Regions from separate parts of the Arthrobacter jinronghuae genome, predicted to be linked through region 1. Evidence: riboswitches for the same ligand, from Rfam matches in the RefSeq annotation. Region 1 holds a riboswitch; the other holds the start of a gene.
The links. Region 1 has a riboswitch for cyclic di-AMP ahead of N2K98_RS02770 (M23 family metallopeptidase). Riboswitches for the same ligand answer to the same signal wherever they lie in the genome.
Positions count from the first base shown of each region.

Region 2: another riboswitch for cyclic di-AMP. It lies ahead of N2K98_RS08580 (LysM peptidoglycan-binding domain-containing protein); the one in region 1 lies ahead of N2K98_RS02770 (M23 family metallopeptidase).

Region 1 is NZ_CP104263.1:568,367-577,676, reverse strand. Features, by position in the region: gene N2K98_RS02780 (NlpC/P60 family protein) at 1-639, opposite strand, end outside; gene N2K98_RS02775 (NlpC/P60 family protein) at 658-1,455, opposite strand; cyclic di-AMP (ydaO/yuaA leader) riboswitch at 1,459-1,617, opposite strand; gene N2K98_RS02770 (M23 family metallopeptidase) at 1,766-2,530, opposite strand; cyclic di-AMP (ydaO/yuaA leader) riboswitch at 2,534-2,732, opposite strand; gene N2K98_RS02765 (metal-dependent transcriptional regulator) at 2,823-3,521, opposite strand; gene serC (phosphoserine transaminase) at 3,738-4,865, shown strand; gene N2K98_RS02755 (MFS transporter) at 4,905-6,185, opposite strand; gene N2K98_RS02750 (DUF3027 domain-containing protein) at 6,240-6,821, opposite strand; gene N2K98_RS02745 (cold-shock protein) at 6,843-7,226, opposite strand; gene N2K98_RS02740 (hypothetical protein) at 7,438-7,749, shown strand; gene N2K98_RS02735 (helicase-associated domain-containing protein) at 7,789-9,310, shown strand, end outside.
Region 2 is NZ_CP104263.1:1,822,362-1,831,671, forward strand. Features, by position in the region: gene kdpA (potassium-transporting ATPase subunit KdpA) at 1-128, shown strand, start outside; gene kdpB (potassium-transporting ATPase subunit KdpB) at 131-2,281, shown strand; gene kdpC (potassium-transporting ATPase subunit KdpC) at 2,327-2,935, shown strand; gene N2K98_RS08570 (ATP-binding protein) at 2,939-5,473, shown strand; gene N2K98_RS08575 (response regulator) at 5,470-6,144, shown strand; gene N2K98_RS08580 (LysM peptidoglycan-binding domain-containing protein) at 6,232-7,089, opposite strand; cyclic di-AMP (ydaO/yuaA leader) riboswitch at 7,093-7,239, opposite strand; gene N2K98_RS08585 (MFS transporter) at 7,828-9,009, shown strand; gene ligD (non-homologous end-joining DNA ligase) at 9,056-9,310, shown strand, end outside.

The DNA.
Region 1 (9,310 bases):
GTAGTAGATAAGGTCACCGGGGATGGCCTCAGCTGCGCTCACCGTCCGTCCAAGGGAGAGGTAGCTTGCAGGCCAGCCGTGGTGGTTGATTCCGGCCGCCGCCAGTGCATTGGTAACCAGCCGGGTGCAGTCCTGGCCGATGCCCAGCTGCGCGTAGGCAGCTGCTGCAATGGTGGATGCCACACCGGAAGGCGCGCTCTGCGTCGGCTGCACGGGGGCCGGCGTGCTCAGGGTTGTGGCCTGAGCAGCAGGAACCGCCTTGGCAGGGGCACGCGTGTCCGCAGCCACGGCAGCCGGTGCAGGTGCTTCGGCAACCGGAGCTACCGGTTCGGCCACGGGAGCCGGAGTGGTTCCGGCAATGCTGTCCCGTTCGAACGAAACCGGCGCATTTCCGGAGACCTGGAGGGTCTTGACCGAGGAAAGATCCAGGGTGCTTGTCTGGACGTCGCGCATGGCGTCTGCCCCGGAGGCATTGGCCGCGACACCGGTGGTCAGTACCAGCCCGGAGGCCGCCGCGATCACGGCGGCCTGGCGGCCCACCGTTCCGGCGTTGGCACTGACGGCGCCGGCAAGGGCGTTCAGCGTGGTGGTGCGTTCCACCGGCGCCCGGTGGCGGGCGCGCTCAATTGTCGAAGTCATGCTGTCTCGAAACCGGGCTTAGCTGACGCGGACGAAGCTGGCGCCCGGCAGATCGGAGAGTGCGTGCAGGCCGGTGTTCATGCCGTTGAGGCCACCACTGACTACCTGGCCGTTGCCAACGTAGATCGCGACGTGGCCGCCGGTGATCACGAGGTCGCCGGGAGCCGGAGTGGAAACTACGGAACCGAACTGGAAGAACTGGCCGGGGGCCAGGTCGCCGACGGACTTGCCGACGGAGCGCAGTGCGTTCTCGACCATGGCGGTGCAATCCTGCGCCACACCGATCTGGCCGTAGGCGGAGGCAACCAGGCCGGCCGCGACGTTGCCGGAAGCCGGAGCTTCGACAGCTGCCGAGGTGGAGGAAGCTGCCACTACGGCGGGGCCGGAGGCTGCCGGGGCGGTGCGGGCGGCTGCGGCATTCTTGGTGGCTGCTGCCTGGGTTGCTGCGGCCTGCGAGGCTGCCAGCTCTTCGGCTGCCTGGGCTGCGGCCTCTTCGGCTGCAACCTGTGCGCGGTATTCGGCGCCCGAGGTGGAGCTGGGGGCAACCAGGGGAAGCTCGAACGGTGCGTTGGCGGGAGCGGTAACGCTGCCGGCCACGATGTTCAGGGGGGTTGCTGCGAGTGCCTGGCGGTCCGTGCTAACGGAAGAAGCCTGTGCAGGAAGTCCGGCAGCCAGCACGAGGCCGGATGCTGCAACTACGACGGCGGCCTGGCGGCCTACGGTTCCGGCGTTGCTGCTGACTGCCTTGGAAAGTGCAGTAATCGGGTTGGTCTGTACGGTGGCAGCGCGACGGCGGCCATGAGCGTGTGATGACACAAGTTTGCCTCTCCCAATTGCCTACGAGGTGAGCTGTCGGATTCGGATGGGAGTCACCCGGTTGCCCGGCCAATGGCCTTTTGCAACTTAACCCCAAGGGTTTCTTTCGAAACCCGAAATTGGTTCCCCCGCCTCTGCCATGCGATTCTGCGAACGGACTTCAAACAGTGGCAGAGCTAGGCGATCTGTTCGAAGGTGCCCCACCTTTGGCGAATCGGGCACGAGGATGAGCGTACAGCAACATTTGAGGTATGTCACGTTCCGATCACGAAATGATATTCAACTGGTTACAACCAATTGATTTACGCGCTTACAACCAATTCAGCGGGTCCACTACTTCGCCGTTAACCATGACCTCGAAATGCAGGTGGCAGCCGGTTGAGGAACCGGTTGTACCGCTTGCGCCGACCAGGAATCCGCGGTCGACTTCGGTGCCCATGGTGACGGCAATGTTGGAAAGGTGGTTGTACGTCGTCTGTACTCCGTTGCCGTGATCAATCACCACGCGGTTGCCGCCGCCGTAGGGATGCCAGCCGGCGAAGACCACGGTGCCGGATGCCGCAGCGTTGACCGCGGTACCGCAGACGGCGGCGAAGTCCTGCCCGTTATGCATCTCGCCGTGCTCCCCGGTAATGGGGCTGACCCGGTGGCCAAACCCGGAGGTCTGCACCAAAGAAGAGTCCAGGGGCGCGGACAGTGTGCCCTTCGCCGCGGCAGGGACTGCATGCGAGCCGGCGGCAACGGTGATGGAGGCCAGCTTGGCGTCCGGGTCATATTTGCTGCTCAGCCCGGCCCGGGCGAATCCGATATCAGCGTTCGGGTCCGCCGAGACGGGCGCGTCGATCGCCGTCGGCTCGAGCTGGACCGGGTCGTCCGCCGCCGCATGCGTGGGCATGGCGGCCGTGAGGATCAGGCCCGACGTGGCAGCGGTAATGGCCACTTTCTGGGCGGCACAGCCCACGGACACGGACTTGGTTTCGGCGCGCCGACGGCCTGACGGTGAGGCGTTGCGCGGGCGCGCAGGTGCAATAGGAGCTGACGCGCGGCGTCGGCCCGAAGCAGCATGCTTCGACAAGTTATTCCCTCTCATGGATCGCCTGCGAAGTTAGCTGTCGGATTCGAGTAGAGAAAACTCGGCCTTTCCGGAAAAGGCGGGGCATCGCCTGCAACTATGCAGGAAATGCCGCCGGCCCCCGAAAGGCTTCACCCCAAGGCAGCATTGCTGCCGGAAAGTGGGTCCTCCGCCCCTGCCTGGACGAGTTTGGTGCTCCGGTCCGCTGGCAGGGCTCGGCGGACGGACCGGATAACGATGGTGTTTCAGCGTCGGAACTCACTATAGGGTAAATGTCACAAAAGTGACCATTCCGTTACCCAATAGGAGAAACAAAGACGTGGGAGGCCACTTCCGTAGGCAGTTCCAAGGCACCCTCGATGCCCGGAACGCGAACGGAAATATAGCCGCCTACAACCTCTGCGGTGATCTGGGCTCCGGGCCGCAGCCCCGCTTCGTCCAGTTGGGAAAGCAGTTCGGGTTCCACCTGGATGGGTTCCGCCAGCCGGACCAGCCGAAGCTTGGTCCCCGGCTCGGCCGTAGCGACAGTGGACACCAGGTCGACGACGCCGGTGATGAACACTTCCGCCGCCACCCCGCCGATTCCCTCGAGGCCGGGAATGGGATTGCCGTAGGGCGATTCCGTGGGGCGGCCCAACAGCTCATACAGCCGCCGTTCCACGCGCTCACTCATCACGTGTTCCCAGCGGCAGGCTTCATCGTGCACGTACGCCCAGTCAAGTCCGATGACGTCGGCAAGGAGCCGTTCGGCCAAACGGTGCTTGCGCATTACTTCGGTGGCCCGGCGCCGGCCCAGTTCCGTCAGCTCCAGCCGGCGCGTTCCGGCAACAACTACGAGCCCGTCACGTTCCATCCGTCCAATGGTCTGGGAAACCGTGGGGCCGGAGTGCCGCAGCCGTTCGGCAATGCGTGCACGGAGGGCAACAATGTTCTCTTCTTCCAGTTCCAGGATGGTCCTGAGATACATCTCAGTGGTGTCAATGAGATCCGTCATGACGGGCCGCTCCTAGTAAGGGAGGAAGAAGGGCAACGCACCGCTGCCCGGGGGTGTACGCCAACACGTTAGCCTATCCGCCGGACCGCCCGATAATTGCGCGGCGCCGGGCACAGGGTCTGGTGGCGGGCGTCATACATCGCCGCCTCCCGGGCGTGTACGGCAGAATGGAAGTGCATATCCGCCACCTTCGAAACCTGCTTGGAGCGTCACGCCATGGGCGATACCGCCGCACTGAAAATTCCCGCTGGACTCCTCCCGAAGGACGGCCGATTTGGTGCCGGTCCTTCCAAGGTACGCCCGGAACAAATGTCCGCACTCGCAGCGGCGGGAGCAAACCTGCTCGGCACCTCCCACCGGCAGGCTCCGGTACGGAACCTCGTGGGCAGTGTCCGTGAAGGCCTCACCGAGTTGTTCTCGGCTCCGGAGGGCTACGAAGTTGTCCTGGGCGTGGGCGGCTCCACCGCTTTCTGGGACATTGCGGCCTTCGGCCTGGTCCAGGACAAGGCCCAGCACCTGTCCTTCGGCGAATTCGGCTCAAAGTTCGCGGCAGCCACCAACAAGGCTCCGTTCCTCTCGGCATCCAGCATCATCACCTCCGTTCCCGGGACGCGCCCCGAGCCCGCAGCGGAGGCCGGCGTCGACGTTTATGCCTGGCCTCAGAATGAGACCTCCACCGGCGTGGCCGCCCCCGTACGGCGCGTGGAAGGCGCCGACGCCGGCTCCCTGGTCCTGATTGATGCCACCTCCGCTGCGGGCGGCCTGGATGTGGACCTGGCCCAGTCGGATGTCTATTACTTCGCACCGCAGAAGAACTTCGCTTCCGACGGCGGACTGTGGCTGGGCATGTTCTCTCCGGCGGCGCTGGAACGGGCGGCCCGGATCAACGCCGGGGAGCGCTGGATTCCGGACTTCCTGAACCTGCAGACCGCCATCGACAACTCGAGGCTGAACCAGACCTACAACACGCCGTCGTTGTCTACGCTGGTGACCCTTAACGCGCAGATCGAATGGCTCAACGCCAACGGCGGCCTTGCCTTCGCAGCCGGCCGGACCGCCGAGTCGGCGGGGCGGATCTATTCGTGGGCGGAGAAGTCCTCGGTGGCCACTCCGTTCGTTCCCCGCGCCGAGGACCGCTCCAACGTGATTGCCACGATCGATTTCGAGGCGGACATCGACGCCGCGGCAATAGCGAAGACCCTGCGCGCCAACGGCGTGGTGGACGTGGAGCCCTACCGCAAGCTCGGCCGTAACCAGCTGCGGATTGCCACCTTCGTTGCCATCGAGCCCGACGACGTCAGCGCCCTGCTGGAGTGCATCGATTATGTGATCGCGAATTCCTGACCCATGCCCCGCAGCAGGGGCCGCAGCAGGACCCGGACGCTAGGCGTTGTCCGGGTCCTGCTGCTTATCCGGAATATCCGTGGTCATGCTCAGCCTGCGCGGCAGGCTCCGGTCATAGTGGAAACGCATGCCGTAGGTGCGCCAGGCCCAGACGAAACCAATCGCAGCGGCCAGCAGACCTGAAGCGGCGGCAACACCGAGGCTCCAGCGGGGGCCAAAGGAGTTCGAGACCCACCCCACCACCGGGGCGCCCAGCGGCGTGCCGCCCATAAAGATGGCGAAGTACAGGGCCATCACCCGCCCGCGCATGATCTGGGCCGTGGTGGTCTGGACATATGCGTTGGCGCTGGTCATCAGGGTCAGGGCAAACAGGCCGACGGGGATCAGCGAGACGGCGAACAGGATCAGGCTGGGTGCCGCGGCGGACAGGATGCAGGCCAGGCCGAAGGCTCCGGCTGCACCGAAGACAAAGCGCAGGCGGGGCCGGTCCCGCCGGGCGGACAGCAACGCGCCGGCAACGGATCCAATGGCCATCACCGAATTCAGGACGCCGAAAATGCCGGCGTCCCGGCCGAACTCGGTACGTGCCATGGCTGCTATGTAAATAGCGAAGTTCATGCCGAAGGTCCCCACGATGAAGATCGCGAGCATCACCATGATCAGGTCCGGCCGGTGCCGCACGTAGGCAAGTCCGGCCCGGATGCGGCCCTTCCCCGGGGGCGCCTTCGGCAACACGCGCAGCTCGCCGGCACGCATTTTCAGCAGCGCAATGACCATGGCGCCGAACGTCACGGCGTTGAGTACGAAGACCAGGCCCGGGCCCACGGCCACGGTCAGGAGGCCGGCGACGGCGGGGCCGATCATCCGTGCCCCGTTGAAGGAAGCGCTGTTAAGGGCGACGGCGTTGGGCAGGTCCCGCTCGGACACCACCTCGGAGACGAATGCCTGGCGCGCCGGCCCGTCCACGGCGGACACCACGCCGAGAGCCAGCGCGAAAGCGTAGACATGCCACAGCTCGGCATGCCCGGAGAGCACCAGGAACCCCAGCGCCAGCCCCAGGGCGCCCATGCTGACCTGCGTGAGCAGGAGGACCTTGCGGCGGTTGTACGTGTCGGCGATCAGGCCTGACCACGGGGCCAGGAGCAGCTGCGGGCCCAGCTGCAGCGCCATGACTATTCCCATGGCTGCCGCGTCCTGGTCGGTCAGGATGTCATAGACAAGCCAGTCCTGCGCCGTACGCTGCATCCAGGTGCCGATGTTCGACACCAGGGCACCGATAAACCAGATGCGGTAGTTGAAGATGCGAAGGGAACGGAACATCAGTCCAACGCCCCCTTGGGGATAGTGAACTCTGTTGCCGCAACCGTCACGGGATTATTCGTCCTCCTGCGCACCTGTCTCATCGGCGTGCTGTTCGCCGGTCTGGTCCTCGCCTGCCTCGTCCTGCTGCCCGTCGTTGTCCTGGCCAGCCAGTTCCTTATCGGCCTGTTCCTGGTCGGCCTGTTCCTGCGCCCGCTGTTCCTGTTCCTGCTGTTCCTGTTCTGCCGCAATATCTTCCGGACGCAGCCGGTCGGACCAGGGCACCCACTCGGGAGCCAGCAACGCTTCGTCCGAGGGGAGCAGCCCCACCTCGCTGACTGTCACCTTCTTGCTCCGGGGCATACGGGCAACTGTGGCGTACCAGTACCACCCGCGGTAGCCGGGACGGAGGGAAGAGAACCGGTGCGTCACCACCCGTTCGGCGTCGGCCGCTGCACCCAGGTAATTGCCTACTTCGCCTTCGGACACCACGTCCAGCAGTCCGGCGCGGGCTTCGGCCACGGCAGCCGCGAGCACGGCGTCGGGCTTCCCCGGCCGGCGCGGGGCGCGCTTGCGCACCGCCGGAGCAGCAGCATCCGCCGCAGCGTCGGCATCACGTTCAGGGGACGGGTCGGAAGAGGGAGTTACCGGTCTCATAGTCACTTCAGCGCACGTACCTTATATATCCAGATCATCGGCAACGGCCCGCAGGACGGCAGCTACCTTGGATGCGTGCTTCTTATCCGGGTAGCGGCCGCGCCGCAGTCCGTTGGAAATACCGTCCAGCAGCTTGATGAGGTCCTCGGTGATCGCGGCCATGTCTTCGGCATCCTTGCGGGTGGCCTTGGCTACCGACGGCGGGGCCTCCAGAATGCGGGCGGAAAGGGCCTGCGGTCCGCGGCGGCCGTCCGCCACACCGAATTCCATGCGGGTGCCGGGCTTGACCTCGCTGACTCCCGCAGGCAGGGCCGAAGCGTGCAGGAAGACTTCCTGCCCATCGTCCGTGGCCAGAAACCCAAAACCCTTACCAGTGTCGAACCATTTGACCTTGCCGATGGGCACTTCGGTTACCTCGTTCTTAGTTTAATTGCAGCAGGACACCTGCCGCAGGAATGGACGTGACCCGCATTGGCCCGCCAGGCCCGAAGCGGCGCCGGAGTACCTTTGGAGATACTACGGGGAAGTCTGTTCCCTTTAGAATATCCCGACAAGGGAATGGGGCACCAAGGCCTCCCCTTTGTCCCGCGGTTTTCCGCTGTTAGCGTTAATTAACATGAGCAACACCCCACCGGAGAAGGTCCGGGTCCCCGCGGCAAGCGCAGAGAAGCAGATGTCGGCACCCCACACCCCGCCGGATCCCCGAGTTCCTCCCCGCAAATCACCGCTCCGCTGGTTTGCCACCCTACTTGCGGCCGTGCTGGCCCTGTTCGGACTGGGCACGCTCGCTGCGGTACTGATCCTTTCCCTCGGGGGCGAGGCAGTGGCGCCTTGGCTGGTGGCGGCTTCCCTCTACGCGCTCCCCCTCGCGTTCCTGCTTATGGCGGGCCTGGTGATCGACGGAATCAGGCGCCGGCGCCGGGGCTGATCGGTCCGTTTTTCTCCCCACTCAGGTAACGTGGTTTTGATGTCCGCGATTCGAGCTCTGGCCGAAGATTTAGCCGCACGCAGTGATGACCAACTGCGTGAATTGCTCACGGCCCGGCCCGATCTGGCGCTCCCTGCCGTCCCGGATTTCCAGGCCCTGGCTGCACGCGCTTCCACACGTGTCAGCGTCCAGCGGATCCTCGAGAAACTGACGGCACCGCAGCTGCAGGTCCTGGAAGCGGTGGACCTGACCACCAACGAAGATTCCCAGCTCAGCACCACCGCTTCATGGCTGAAAACGGCAATCTCGGGCTCAACCATCAAATCCCTCGATGCGATCCTGGGCCATCTGCATTCCCTGGCCCTGCTTCGGCGGGCCAAGCCGCACCCCGGAGCACCGAAGGCTGACGCGTCGCGCCGGTTCTATCTGCCCGTCTCGGTCCTTGGCGAGGCGCTGGGAGCCTACCCCGCCGGGCTGGGCAGGCCGTACTCCACCCTGGCGGCCCAGCATCCGGAGTTCGGGCAACGCCTGGTGGGCATTGTCGAGGGGCTGCGCAGCAGCGGACTGCCCATAGAGAAGGCCGACACCCCTGCCACCGCCGCCCATTCCCTGCATCATCTGGTCTCTGATCCTGCAGGCTGGGCGACGCTTATGGAGGGCGCTCCGCCGCAGACAACAGAGTTGCTTCGCCGGTTCAAGTATTCGCCGGTGGGCACCATCCCCAAGAAGGCCGCCCTGGGACGCGCCGTCCTGGACAACCCCTCCCCTACCCCGGTGGAGTGGCTCGTGGCCCGCGGCCTCCTGGTCCCCCTGGATGCGCTTCACGTGGAACTTCCGCGGCCGGTGGGCCAGGCCTCCCGCGGCCACGTAATCGTCTCTGACTTCCAGTTGGAAGCACCCCGGCCGGTTCCGCGCAACGTCGCCCGCAACCTCCGGGACAACGCCGCGTTTGGAGCGGTGGCCGAAACCCTGCGGCTGGTTACCGAACTGCTGGCGCTTGCAGCTGAAAATCCGATCGGGACGCTGCGTTCCGGGGGCGTCGGCGTGCGCGAAGTACGCCGCCTCTCCGAGTCGCTGCGGCTGGACGGTGCCGCTACGTCCTGGCTGCTGGAGCTGGCTGCCCTGGCCGGGCTGATCACCTTGGATGCTGCAACCTCACGCTGGGGCGCCACCGAGGGAACCTGGCTTACCCAGACCCGTGAAGATCAGTGGCGCCGATTGGTGGAAGCCTGGCTGGACGCGGACCGCGCACCGTCCCTGGTGGGCGCCCCCCTGCCGGCAGGCGGAGCAGTGAACGCGCTGGCCGCCGAAGTTTCCCGTCCGGACGCCCCAGTGGTCCGCCGTCGGGCCCTGGAAATGCTTGCCCTGCTCTCCGACGTCGAGGGCGCCGGCGAAAACGAGACTGTCGGTGCCTTCGAAACCGAGGACCTCATCAGTGCCCTGACCTGGCACCAGCCGCGGCTGCAGCGGCGTTTTGCCCGGCTGGTGCCGGGCATCCTGAAGGAGGCCGCCCAGCTGGGGCTGCTCGGTTCAGGGGCGTTGACGGTGCTCGGCTCGGCCG
Region 2 (9,310 bases), 1.3 Mb from region 1:
CGGCCGGCACCCTGCCCACCCACCGGCCGCAGTCCGTGACGCTGCTGTGCGGCGTCACCGTGATCGTGACTGCACTGACCTTCTTTCCCGTACTCGCGCTGGGTCCCCTGGCGGAAGGACTGCAATAACCATGTCCACACTTACCAAACCCCTGGAGTCCGAAGCGGCTTCGGAAGGGGCTCCCGCCGCCCGCGGCATAACCGCAGGCTCGCTGGCCGCCGCCCTGCCCGGAGCCTTCCGGAAACTGGACCCGCGGCTGATGGTCCGCACCCCGGTGATGTTTATCGTCGAAGCGGGTGCAGTACTGATCACCGCGATCGCCGTCGCAGAGCCCTTCCTCGGCGGCCCGCAGGACTCCGGCGGCACCCCCGTCCCCGGTGCTTTCTCCTGGCTGATTGCCGGCTGGCTCTGGGCCACCGTCATCTTTGCCAACCTCGCTGAAGCCGTGGCCGAGGGCCGCGGGAAGGCGCAGGCGGCCAGCCTGCGCAACAGCCGGGCCACCACCACCGCCTACCGGCTGGAGGGTTACGACTCCGGCCGCGATCCCGCCGGCCTCGGGGCAACCATCTCGGAGGTCCCCTCGGCCGACCTTGGGCTGGACGACGTAGTGGTGGTCGAGGCCGGGCAGATCATCCCCGGCGACGGCGACATCATTGACGGCATCGCGTCCGTGGACGAGTCGGCAATCACCGGCGAATCCGCCCCGGTCGTCCGCGAATCCGGCGGCGACCGCTCGGCGGTTACCGGCGGTACCCGGGTCCTGTCCGACCGGATTATTGTCCGGATCACCAGCAAGCCCGGGGAAACCTTCGTAGACCGGATGATCCGGCTCGTTGAAGGCGCCGCGCGGCAGAAGACGCCCAACGAAATTGCCCTGAACATCCTCCTGGCCACGCTGTCGCTCATCTTCATCGTGGTGGTGCTGACGCTGAACCCGCTGGCAAGCTACTCCTCCGCCACGGTCAGCATCCCCGTCCTGGTGGCCCTGCTGGTCTGCCTGATCCCCACCACCATCGGCGCGTTGCTTTCGGCCATCGGCATTGCCGGCATGGACCGCCTGGTCCAGCGCAACGTCCTGGCCATGTCCGGCCGTGCGGTGGAGGCCGCCGGTGACGTCACCACGCTGCTGCTCGACAAGACCGGCACCATCACGTACGGCAACCGCCAGGCCGCCGGGTTCATCCCGATCAACGGCACCGACAGCACCGACCTGATCGACGCCGCCGTGTTGTCCTCCTTCGGTGATCCCACCCCGGAGGGCAAGTCCGTTGTGGACCTGGCCGCCGCGAAGGGCTGCCGCCCGGAACCGCCGGCGGGCTCCACCAGTGTTCCCTTCACTGCCCAGACGCGGATGAGCGGCATGGACTTCCCCGACGGGGCGAAGATCCGCAAGGGCGCCTCCGCCGCCATCCTGGACTGGACGGCGGAGTCCGGCGGCATCGACGTCGACGTCCTGATCGCGGTCGAGGACCAGGTCAAGAAGATATCCACCGGCGGCGGTACTCCGCTGCTGGTGGCCGTTCGGGACGCCGACGGCGGCACCCGGGTGCTCGGTGTGATCCATCTGAAGGACGTGGTCAAAGACGGCCTGAAGGAACGCTTCACGCAGCTGCGGGCCATGGGCATCCGGACCGTGATGATCACCGGCGACAACCCTTACACCGCCAAGGCCATTGCCGCCGAGGCAGGCGTGGACGACTTCCTGGCCGAAGCCACCCCCGAGGACAAGATGGCCCTGATCCGCCGCGAACAGGCGGGCGGGCATCTGGTGGCCATGACGGGCGACGGCACCAACGACGCCCCGGCACTGGCCCAGGCCGACGTCGGCGTGGCCATGAACACCGGCACGTCCGCGGCCAAGGAAGCCGGCAACATGGTGGACCTGGACTCGGACCCCACCAAGCTGATCGACATTGTCGGGATCGGCAAACAGCTGCTTATTACCCGCGGCGCCCTGACCACCTTCTCGATCGCCAACGACATTGCCAAGTATTTCGCCATCATCCCGGCGATGTTCGTGGGAATTTTCCCCGGCCTTGCCGCACTGAACCTGATGCAGCTCCACTCTCCGGCCTCGGCCATCCTCTCCGCAGTGATCTTCAACGCGGTGATCATCGTGGCGCTGATTCCGCTGGCGCTGCGCGGCGTGAAGTACCGGGCTGCCGGATCCTCCTCGATCCTCAGCCGCAACCTGCTGATCTACGGGGTGGGCGGCGTAATTGCGCCGTTCATCGGCATCAAGCTCATTGACCTGCTGATCAGCCTGGTCCCGGGGTTCTGACATGGCAACCATCATCCGCACCATCCCCTTTACTAGGAGCAGGAAATGAACCCCGTCCGCAGCAGCATGCGCCAGCTTGGCGTCTCCCTCCGCGCCCTGGCGGTGCTTACGCTCCTGCTCGGCGTCGTATATCCGCTGGCAGTGGCCGGGATCGGCCAGGCCGCTCTGCACGGCCGGGCCAACGGTTCGATGGTCAGCAGCGGCGGCAGTGAAGTGGGATCCGAGCTGATCGGCCAGCCGTTCACGGACGCCGACGGCGCGGCGCTGCCCGAGTGGTTCCAGTCCCGGCCTTCCGCAGCGGGGGACGGGTACGACGGCGGTGCCTCCAGCGGTTCCAACCTCGGCCCGCTGAGCGAGGACCTGGCCGCCGCCGTAACGGAGCGCCGGGCCGCCGTGGCGGAGCTGGAAGGTGTGGCTCCGGAAGATGTCCCCGCCGATGCCGTCACGGCATCGGGGTCCGGACTGGATCCGCACATCAGCCCGGAATACGCCCGGATGCAGGTAGACCGGGTGGCCGCCGAACGCGGACTGGATCCGGAGCAGGTGCAGGCCCTGGTGGACGAGGCCACGCAGGCACCGTTCGCCGGAGTTCTCGGGAGCAGTACCGTCAACGTGTTGCTTTTGAACATTTCGCTGGCGGAGCTGGACACTTAGTCCATGACGCGAGGACAACTGAGGGTTTTTCTGGGGGCGGCACCCGGCGTGGGCAAGACCTACGCCATGCTCGAAGAGGGGCGCCGCCTCCGGGATGAGGGATCCGACGTCGTCATCGCACTGGTTGAAACGCATGGACGTGCCGGGACGGCCGCCGTGGCCGAAGGCCTGGAGACCGTCCCGCGCGCCGTCCTGCGCCACCGCGGGCTGGAACTGCAGGAGATGGACCTGCCTGCCGTCCTGGCCCGGGCGCCGGAATACGCGCTGGTGGATGAACTGGCCCATACCAACGTGCCCGGGCTGCAGCACGAGAAGCGGTGGCAGGACGTGCAGGCCCTGCTCGACGCCGGGATCAACGTCCTGTCCACCGTGAACATCCAGCACATCGATTCCCTGAACGACGTGATCGAGCAGATCACCGGCACCCTGCAGGCCGAAACCGTGCCGGACGCCGTCCTGCGCGGAGCCGAACAGGTGGAGCTGGTGGACCTCACGCCGCAGTCGCTGCGCGGGCGCCTGGCCGACGGCGTCATTTATCCCGCCGAACGGGTGGACGCGGCCCTGTCCAACTATTTCCGCCTCGGAAACCTGACGGCGCTGCGCGAACTGGCGCTGCTGTGGCTGGCCGACGAGGTGGATTCAGCCCTGAACCGCTACCGCGAAGAGCACGGCATCAGCAGCAAATGGGAGGCACGGGAGCGGGTGGTGGTGGCGCTCACCGGCGGCCCCGAAGGGCGCACCCTGCTGCGCCGCGGGGCACGGATTGCCGCCCGGTCCGCCGGCGGCAAGCTGCTGGCCGTCCACGTCTCCGGAGCCGACGGACTGCGCGGGCCGGAACCGGCAGAGCTGGCCGCACAGCGGCTCCTGGTGGAAAAGCTCGGCGGCAGCTTCCACCAGGTGGTGGGCAACGACGTTCCGCGTGCACTGGTGGACTTTGCCCGCAGCGTCAATGCCACCCAGCTGGTGGTGGGCGTCAGCCGGCGCCCCCGGATCGCCGCCCTGCTGTCCGGGCCGGGAATCGGCGCCACGGTCATCCGTGAGTCCGGCGACATTGACGTGCACATGGTCTCGCATTCGGCCGCCGCCCGGACCCTGGTGCTCCCGCATTTCGGCAGTGCCCTCTCGGTGCGCCGGCGCCTGCTGGGCTTCGCCTTCGCCCTGGTGGGCGGCCCGCTGCTCACGGCCGGACTGGTCACGGCCCGAAGTTCCGAAACGATCACCGGCGACGTGCTGAGCTACCAGCTGCTGGTCATCCTGGTGGCCCTGGTCGGCGGCATCTGGCCGGCGCTGTTCGCCGCCCTGCTCTCGGGCCTGACCCTGGACTTCTTCTTCATCCAGCCGCTCTACACCGTTACCGTGGCCACGCCGTCGCACATGCTTGCGCTGGGACTCTACGTCGTAAACGCGATGCTCGTCAGTTACGTCGTGGACGCCGCCGCCCGGCGCGCCCGCACCGCCCGGCGTTCGGCGTCGGAATCCGAGCTGCTGGCGTCCGTCGCCGGCAGCGTGCTGCGCGGGGAGGACGCACTGGGTGCCCTGGTGAGCCGCACCCGCGAGGCCTTCAATGTCAGCGCCGCACGTATCCGGTCAGAGGGTGAAGACCTGTATGCCGACGGCGACTGGCCGGCCTCCGTCTCGCCCGACGACCCCGCCCTGACCCGCCTGCCGGTCGGGGAGCGGTGCTTCCTGGACCTGTGGGGGCGCGAACTGGCGGCGTCTGACCGGCGGCTGCTGGCGGTCATCACCGCGCAGATGGAGGCAGCACTGGAACACCGGGAACTGACAGAAACCGCCAGGGGACTGGGCTCCCTGGCCGCGGCGGACAAGGTCCGCACGGCGCTGCTGGCCGCCGTCGGGCACGACCTGCGCCGTCCGCTGACCGCCGCGACCGCGGCCGTCACCGGCCTGCGGGCCACGGACGTCACCTGGTCCGAGCAGGACCGCAGCGAACTTCTTGCCACCGCCGAGGAATCGCTGGCCTCCCTTTCCGGCCTGGTCACCAGCCTGCTGGACGTGAGCAGGCTGCAGGCCGGCGTCGTCGGGGTGAGCCTGGAGCCGCTGAATGTCGTGGATGCGGTGCTGCCCGCGCTCGAGGAGCTGGAACTGGGCCCGGCGGACGTGGAACTGGAGATCCCCACGGTTCCCCGCGTGGTCCTGGCGGATCCGGTGCTGCTGCAGCGGGTGCTGGTCAACCTGCTGGCCAATGCGGTGCGCTTCAGCCCGGACGGCGTCAAATGCGTGCTGTCCGTCAGCGAGTTTGCCGGCCGGGTGGAAATCCGCGTCATAGACTCGGGACCGGGCGTTCCGGAGCAGCGGCGGGGTGAGATCTTTGTGCCCTTCCAGCGGCTCGGGGACATCGATAATTCAACCGGGCTCGGCCTGGGCCTGGCCCTGGCCAAGGGATTTACGGAAGGAATGGGCGGAACACTGGAAACCGAAGACACCCCCGGCGGCGGACTGACCATGGTCCTCTCACTGCCGGCCGCCAGGCACCGCGTCCCCGCGGGTGGACAACACTCCCCGGCGGTGGCCGGATGAAGATCCTGATCGCCGACGATGACGTGCAGATCCTCCGGGCACTGCGGATCACCCTGAGCGCCTACGGCTATGAGGTAGTGACAGCGGAAAGCGGCAGCGCCGCAATCCGGAAGGCCGTGGACACCCATCCGGACCTGTTGGTGCTGGACCTGGGCATGCCGGGGCTCAGCGGCATGGATGTCATCGAGGCCGTCCGTGGCTGGAGTGCCGTGCCCATCCTGGTGGTCTCGGGCCGGATCGACCCGGCGGACAAGGTCCGGGCGCTGGATCTGGGGGCGGATGACTACGTCACCAAACCCTTCTCCACCGAGGAGCTGCTGGCCCGGATCCGGGCGCTTTCCCGCCGATCGCCCGCGGCTGCCGGCCCCAGCGAAATCACGTTCGGAACGGTGCGGGTGGACCTCGCCGCGCGGCGCATCGCCCGGCTCGACGACGGCTCGGACATCCGCCTGACGCCCACCGAGTGGCGGTTCCTGTCCGAACTGCTCGCCCATCCGGGGATGCTGGTCACCCAGCAGGCGCTGCTGACCAATGTCTGGGGGCCGGGCACCACGGACTCGGGCTATCTGCGGCTGTACATCGGACAGCTGAGGCGGAAACTGGAGCGTGACCCTGCTGCTCCGGAGCACCTGCTGACCGAACACGGCATGGGCTACCGGTTTGTGCCCTGATGCGTCCGGGGGCTGACCGCTTAACGCAATGAGCGCCCGGCCCTTGCGGGTCGGACGCTCATTTTGGCGCTGTGGGGCTAGGAAGCCTTATGCGCGGTAGAACACGGGGCCGGAGCCGACGTTGACGGACTGGACTACGGTCTGGTTGCCGTTCCAGCCGCTGTGGATGGCCTCGCCGTTGCCGATGTAGATGGCAATGTGGGCCAGGCCCATGCCGCCGTCAGCGTAGTAGACCATGTCACCGGGCTCCGGGGTGGAGACCTGGGTGCCGTAGGCGGCCAGCTGTGCGGGACCGAGGTCTCCGACGCTGTGGCCTGCGGCGCGCAGGGCAACCTCAACCAGAACGGTGCAGTCCTGGGCTGCGCCCAGCTGCGACTGTGCCGAAGCCAGCATGATGGCATTGGTGCCGCTGGCTGCGGGGGTTGCTGCAGCCGGCGTGATGTTGGTGGACTGGGTGGTGACCACGCCGGTGTTGGCGGGCTCAACCGGTGCAGCTACTGCAGCTGCCGGAGCGGCGTAGAACGCAGCGGGTGCGGCAGCCGGAGCAGCTTCGCCGGCAACGGTGATGACGTCGCCGGGGTAGATGATGGATGCCAGGGACAAGCCGTTGAGTGCCAGGACGGAGTCCAGGCCAACGCCGTAAGCGGCGGAGATCTGGCCCAGGGTGTCACCGGATACAACGGTGTGGGTGGCGGCAGCAGCTGCGGGGGCAGCTACCGGTGCGGCTTCCACCGGTGCGGCAGCTACCGGAGCAGCCGGTGCAACGGCCTGTGCCGGGGTGTAGTTGTCGTTGGCGACAACACCGGCGGAGGCCGGTGCGGCCATACCGAGCATGATGCCGGAGCCGGCAACGACGACGGCTGCGGTGCTGCCGATGGTCCGTGCACGGCCTGCTGCGACGGTGTTCTCGGCGCGGTGGCGTCCACGAGTCTTGTTGAAAGTCATGTAATAACCTCTCCCGATACCTGCGAGGTGAGCTGTCGGATTCGGATGGGAGACACCCGGCCGCCGGTGAAACCGGAGACTTAACCCCAAGGATTCAAGGAACCCATAATTGGTTCCCCCGCCTCTGCCGTGGTTGTGCGTTCTGTGGACCCCGGGACCAGCGGCAGAGCTAGGTAACAAGCCCGGGGGAGCCGCATCAGAAAGCGGCATGGGTATAACCGTACAAGATAGTTACGGTTGGATAACCATTGTGTGATCTGCTTCTCTCAGGCGTGTGATCGGGGGCGCGATATGCTACCCGAAATAGGCCTCAACGGCCACTTCGGCCTGCTCCAGTCTCAATATTAACAGCGTCGCCCTTTATGCCGATCGGCCCGCAGTTTCCAGGCGGCGTGGCAGGTGTTACGCGTGTGATCCCACTGGTAACAGCTGTATCACTACTCCGGAAACGGCGTCCAGCCCGGGGCGACTTGGGGTCGGAGAAGTCCACCCTCCGGTACAGGAGTGACTGATGTTTTCCCCTGCGTCACAACCGCACCAGGGCACGGGCAAAAAGTGTCCGGGATCACTGAAATTTCCTCCAATCCAGCCCGCGGACGGAGGCAGCAGGCCGATTTCCCGGCCGGCGGAGACGGCGCGTAAGGTTGTTAGGCGGCCTTTCAATATGGGTCGTTTGTTCCGAGCAAACAGGAGAAGGCAGTGGCTGGCAGCGGTTCTAAATTATGGACTAGGGGATTTGTGCTGGCGATCATCACCAATCTCTTTATCTCACTGGTGTTTTATCTGTTGATGACCACCATGGCGCTCTATACGGTGCAGGAGTTCTCCGCATCCGACAGTGCCGCCGGATTCGCTTCCGGATCCTTCGTCCTCGGTGCCTTGGCGGCAAGGGTGTTCGCCGGCAAGTTCCTGGACTTCGTGGGGCGGCGGAGGCTGCTGGTCGTGAGCCTTGCGGTGTTCGTGGTCGCGTCGCTGCTGTACATCCCCGCGTCCAGCCTGGCGCTGCTCCTGACCGTCCGGATCCTGCACGGCATGGCATTCGGAGCGGCCAGCACGAGTATTTCCGCCTCCGTAATGGGATTGATTCCCGTCCACCGGCGGGGTGAGGGCACCGGCTACTTCGGCATCTCCACCACGCTGGCCACTGCAGTGGGCCCGTTCCTGGCCGTGTTCCTGGCGGAGTCCGTCAGTTACCGCGCGCTGTTCCTGTTTGCTGCCGGCTGCGCTGCCGTCGCACTGGTGTTGTCGCTGGTGCTGTCCCTGCCTGAACGCACGCCAACGGCCGAGGAACAGGAGAACAAGTGGCGGATGCACCTGACGGACATCATCGATCCGTCGGCCCTGGCCATTGCATCGGTGATGTTTATTGCCGGCGCGGCTTATGCCGGCATCCTCTCCTTCCTGAACTCCTACGCGCAGACAGAAGGCCTGGTGCTCGGCGCCAGCCTCTTCTTTGTGGTCTATGCGTGCGTGGTGCTGGTTTCACGGCTGTTTGTGGGGCGCATCCAGGACCGGCACGGCGACAACGCCGTGGTCTATCCCACGCTCGTGTCCTTCGCCGTCGGCCTGGCGCTGCTGGCCTACGCCCCCAATGACACGGTGCTGGCCCTGGCCGGCGTGTTCGTGGGGTTCGGCTTCGGTGCGCTGATGCCGTGTGCGCAGGCGATTGCCGTGACGACGGCGCCGCCGGCTCGAATCGGCCTGGCCACGTCCACGTTCTTCATCCTGATGGATGCCGGGGTGGGCCTTGGCCCGCTGCTGCTGGGAATGCTCCTGCCGCTGATGGGATTCCACGGCATGTACTGGGTGCTGGCCGCCGTCCTGCTGGCCTCCACGGTGCTGTACCACTTTGTCCACGGGCGGAAGAACTACCGGCCCGGCGCACCGTCGGAACCGGTACCGGCGAAGCCTGCCGCCTGACACGGTAACCTCTTTCCCACACTGTCCGATGAGGGAAAGCAGAGCCATGGCACGCGAGGAAACCACCTTGACCGTTCCCGGCCCGGAGGGGGAGCGGCAGGTCCGCATCTCCAGTCCAGGACGGGTCCTCTGGCCGAATCCCGGAATTACGAAACTGGATCTGGCCCGTTATCTCGCGGAGGTGGGCGAGGCATTCATCCGGGCCAACGGCGGCCGGCCCGTCTCGCTGGAGCGCTTTCCGGAGGGCATCGACGGCGAGGTGTTCTTTTCCAAGAATCCGCCGCGTGGAATGCCGGACTGG